DNA from 2 places in the Frigoribacterium sp. AC512 genome. Region 2 is predicted to be linked to the other one. Evidence: predicted binding sites of a transcription regulator. Region 2 holds the regulator's gene; the other holds the start of a gene.

Region 1 (2,195 bases), 710 kb from region 2:
ACGCCCCCAGAGGGGCCAGGTGCCCCGCCGAGTCGAGCACGTCGGCCGTGACCGCGCCGTCGGGGTCGAGGTAGCGCACCGCGTTGGTCAGCACGGCGGGCACCCCGACGTGCTCGGCCAGCTCGAGCATGCGCGCCGCGTGCCGCACGCTGCGGCTCTCGCCCGGCTCGGTGAGGTGGCAGACGACCTCGACGGCCACGCCGCCGGGCAGCTCGCGCGCCCAGGCGGCGAGCGAGGCCGCCGCGGCCGTGTGCCGCCCCTCGGCGACCAGCCGGCCCACGTCGGAGTCGGGCCCGAGAAGCACCGTCGCGTCGGCGCCCTCGTCGCCGCGGAGGAACGCCCGCAGCCGTGACCGCGGGATCGTCGCGACGCTGTTCGCGCTGCCGCTCACCCGCCTCGTCGCCCGGCCGTGAGCGGCGCTGATCAACCGGCAGAGAGCCGCCCAGCCCGCCCCCGGACGCCCCTCGCCAGCCCCGTGCGCGAGCACCACGATCCGGTCGACCGAGGAGGCGCCCGCCCTGGTCCCGGCACCGGCGCCTGCCGACGTGCCCCCCGCCTCCTCGGCGCCGCCGCCCCCGCGGCCGCCCTCGTCGGCCGTGTCGTCGACGCAGCCGAGCTCGACGCCCACGATCGGGTCGATGCCCGCCGCCCGGCAGGCGCCGATGTGCCGGATCGCCCCGTAGAGGCCGTCGCGGTCGGTGATCGCCAGCGCGTCCGCGCCGTGGGCGGCGGCGTGCTCGACGAGCTGCGCCGGCGGCGTCGTGCCGTAGTGCGCGCTGAACGACGACGCCACGTGGAGGTGGGTGAAACGCATCGTGCTGCCTCGGTGCTTCTCTCGTCGGACCTCCCGGCCGAGGTCGGTTCGAACGTGTGTTCGACGAGTGTACGTCGCCCCGGTGGGTACGACGACCCCGGGCGGCGACCGCGCCCTGCTGTCATCATCGTCAGATGCCAGACCGACGAGCCGCCGCCCGGGACTCCGCCAGGACCGCCTCCCGGTGGACGCGGACCCTGCTGGCCCAGCCGCGCCTCCTCATGGCCGCGAAGGGGGCGCTCGCCGCGGCTCTCGCCTACTGGATCGCGCCCCACGTGCCCGGCGTGGCCGCCGAGTACCCCTACTACGCCCCGCTCGGGGCCGTGCTGGCGCTCTGGCCGACCGTGAAGACGTCGCTCAAGCAGGGGCTGCAGACGATCCTCGGCCTCGTGATCGGCGTGCTGCTCGCGACGACGGTGTTCGCCCTGCAGCAGGGGCAGCCAGGCGTGCTCGCCGTGGCGCTGGTCGTCGGGCTCGGCACGCTGATCGCGGGGATCCGCTGGCTCGGCGCGGGCCGCGACTGGGTGCTGACCGCCGGCCTCTTCGTGCTGCTGCTCGGCGGAGCGAACGCCGGGGACTACTCCACCGGCTACGTCGTGCAGATCGGCGTGGGCGTCGCCGTCGGCGTCCTCGTCAACCTCCTCCTGGTGCCGCCGCTCTACACCGGTCGTGCCGAGCAGCGGCTCCGCCTCGTGCAGGCCTCGCTCGCCGACCGTGCCGACGACGTCGCCAGCGTGTTCGAGGCCGACTGGCCGATCGAGGACGACGACTGGGAGCGCCGCGTGGCCGTGCTGCCGAGCACCCTGCGGCACGTCCGCGACAGCGTCGCGTACGCCGACGAGTCGCGTCGCCTCAACCCCCGCTGGCTGCTGCGCCGACGCGATCTCGGCTCCGAGTACGCCGACCTCGTCGTCTTCGAGCGGGTGGGGTTCCACCTGCAGGACCTCGCCGAGGTCTCCGGCATCCTCGGCCGCCGGATCGGCCGCAAGATCGGCATCGTCGACGACCTCGCTCCCGTCGTCGCCCGTGCCGTCCGCAGCGTCGGAGAGGTGATCAGGAGGCGCGGCGACGACGACCGGGACGCCTTCGTCACCGCCCGCCGCGACGTCGAGGAGCTCTGGCGGGCCATCGACACGCACCGCGAGCTGCCGACGGTCGCCACGAGCGGCGGCGTCTCGGTCGCCGTCTCGCTCGGACGGATCATCGCCGCGCTCGACCCCGATGACTCGACGGCTCCCCGCCCCGACGACGAGGCGGTCGGCGACCTCGACGGCGACGGCGACGTCGACGCCGACGACGCCGCCGCCGAGGTCGGCGGCACCACGAGCACCGGCCCCGTCGACGACCCCACGGCGCCACGCGACACCGCGCCGCGCGACAG
Region 2 (2,195 bases):
GGACCAGTCAACCCCGGCCACACCAGATCAGCGGCTGTACTTCTCGGGGACCGCCAGCGTCTGGCCCGCTGCCACCTCGGCGCTCGGCAGGTTGTTCAGGCGGACGAGGTCGCTGACGACGTCGCGCGGGTCTTTGGTGGGGGCGATCTCGCTCGCGACCTGCCAGAGCGACTCGCCGCCCTCGACCGTGACCTGGGCGAAGGACACGTCTGCGGCCTGGTCGGAGGCGACGGCACCGGGGCCGAGCAGCAAGCCCGCGGCCACGATGCCGGTGGCGCCGAGCGCGACCGCGGCGCCGACCACTCGCCTGCCCCGACGCGTGATGCGCAGGCGGGTGCGAGGGACGACCGAGCCGCCGGTGATGCCGACGATGTCGTTGCTGATGCTGGTGGCGCTCATGAGGTGGTTCCTTTCACCGCGAGAGTTGTCGTACGAGTTCGTGCCCGGCACTCGGCCGGGAATGCCGGACACGAAGACGTGTACCGAACATATCTTCGACTGAGCCCGACCGCAACCATTTCTCTCGAACATCGCCCGCAGACAAGCGCGACACACTCGAACATGTGTTTCGCCAAGTGGCCGTGATCCGATAGGTTCCAGTCGGTGGGACGAGTACACCAGCGACCACCGACATCGACGGCAGGAGAGAGATGACCGACCGGCACAGCGCGACGGCGACCGCCCCGGCGACGCCCCCGCGCAAGGCGCTCACCGCCAAGCAGGAGTCGATCCTGGCCGCGATCCAGGCGAGCATCGCCCAGAGCGGCTACCCGCCGAGCATGCGCGAGATCGGCGACGCCGTCGGCCTCAAGTCGCTGTCGAGCGTGACCCACCAGCTCAACCAGCTCGAGCTCGCCGGCCGGATCCGCCGCGATCCCAACCGCCCGCGCGCCCTCGAGGTGCTGGGCGACCCGACGCCTGCCGCCGCCCCCGTGACGAGCATCCTCTCGACGAGCGACGACGGCGACACCGCCCACGTCCCGATGGTCGGCCGCATCGCGGCCGGCATCCCCATCACCGCCGAGCAGCAGGTCGAGGACGTCATGCCGCTCCCCCGGCAGCTCGTCGGCAAGGGCGAGCTGTTCATGCTCCGCGTCGTCGGCGAGTCCATGATCGACGCCGCCATCTGCGACGGCGACTGGGTGGTCGTCCGGCAACAGCAGAACGCCGAGAACGGCGACATCGTCGCGGCCATGCTCGACGACGAGGCCACGGTCAAGGTCTTCCGGCAGCGAGACGGCCACACCTGGCTGCTGCCCCGCAACAGCGCCTTCGAGCCGATCGTGGGCGACCACGCGCAGATCCTCGGCAAGGTCGTGGCGGTGCTCCGCTCGGTCTGACGCGTCCCGAGAACGACGAAGCGCCTCCTGCCCTGGCCGGGTCGGAGGCGCTTCCTCGTGCAGGGAGCGAACGACTCAGGAGGCGGCTGCCTCCGTGGTCTCGACGGCGTCGGCAGTCTCCGTGCGCACGAACGGCGAGAGCGCCGCGACGTCGCTCGGGTAGACGCGGGCGTGCACCCGGGTGCCCTGCTCGTCGTAGTCGGTCGTCAGGACCCGGCCGGAGTCGTGCAGGTGCGACACCACGTCGCCGCGGTCGTAGGGCACGAGGAGGTCGAGCTCGACCTCGGGCTCGGGCAGCAGCCCGGCGAGCTTCGCCAGCAGCTCGTCGATGCCCTCGCCCGTGCGCGCCGACACGAAGACGGCCGTCGGCTCGAGCCCCTGCAGCACCAGCCGCTGGTCGTCGTCGACGAGGTCGCTCTTGTTGAAGACCACGACCTCGGGGATGTCCCGGCCGTCGACCTCGCCGATGACCTCGCGCACCGTCGCCAGCTGCGCGGCCGGGTCGGGGTGCGATCCGTCGACGACGTGCACGATGACGTCGGAGCCGGCGACCTCCTCGAGCGTCGAGCGGAAGGCCTCGACGAGCTGGTGCGGCAGGTTTCGCACGAAGCCCACCGTGTCGGCGTAGGTGAAGGGTCGACCGTCGGTGGTGGCGCTCTTGCGCACCGTCGCGTCGAGGGTGGCGAAGAGGGCGTTCTCGACCAGGACGCCAGCGCTCGTGAGCCGGTTCAGCAGGCTCGACTTTCCTGCGTTCGTGTAGCCGGCGATCGCCACGGAGGGCACCTCGTTGCGGTCGCGGTTCGCTCGCTTGGCGTCGCGAGCCGGCTTCATCTCCTTGATCTGGCGCCGGAGGCG

What was found. Region 2 encodes LexA, which represses DNA repair genes until DNA is damaged. Its sites were predicted from a motif close to TCGAACANNTGTTCGA; they were not measured.
Region 1: ACZZ97_RS05195 (DNA polymerase III subunit alpha) is a predicted target of LexA. The motif match lies at 863-878, and genes of this name have one in related genera.

What each region holds. Positions count from the first base shown of each region.
Region 1 is NZ_OZ409850.1:1,144,301-1,146,495, forward strand. It holds gene ACZZ97_RS05195 (DNA polymerase III subunit alpha) at 1-814, opposite strand, end outside; gene ACZZ97_RS05200 (aromatic acid exporter family protein) at 949-2,195, shown strand, end outside.
Region 2 is NZ_OZ409850.1:1,854,219-1,856,413, forward strand. It holds gene ACZZ97_RS08380 (LysM peptidoglycan-binding domain-containing protein) at 28-399, opposite strand; gene lexA (transcriptional repressor LexA) at 651-1,340, shown strand; gene hflX (GTPase HflX) at 1,416-2,195, opposite strand, start outside.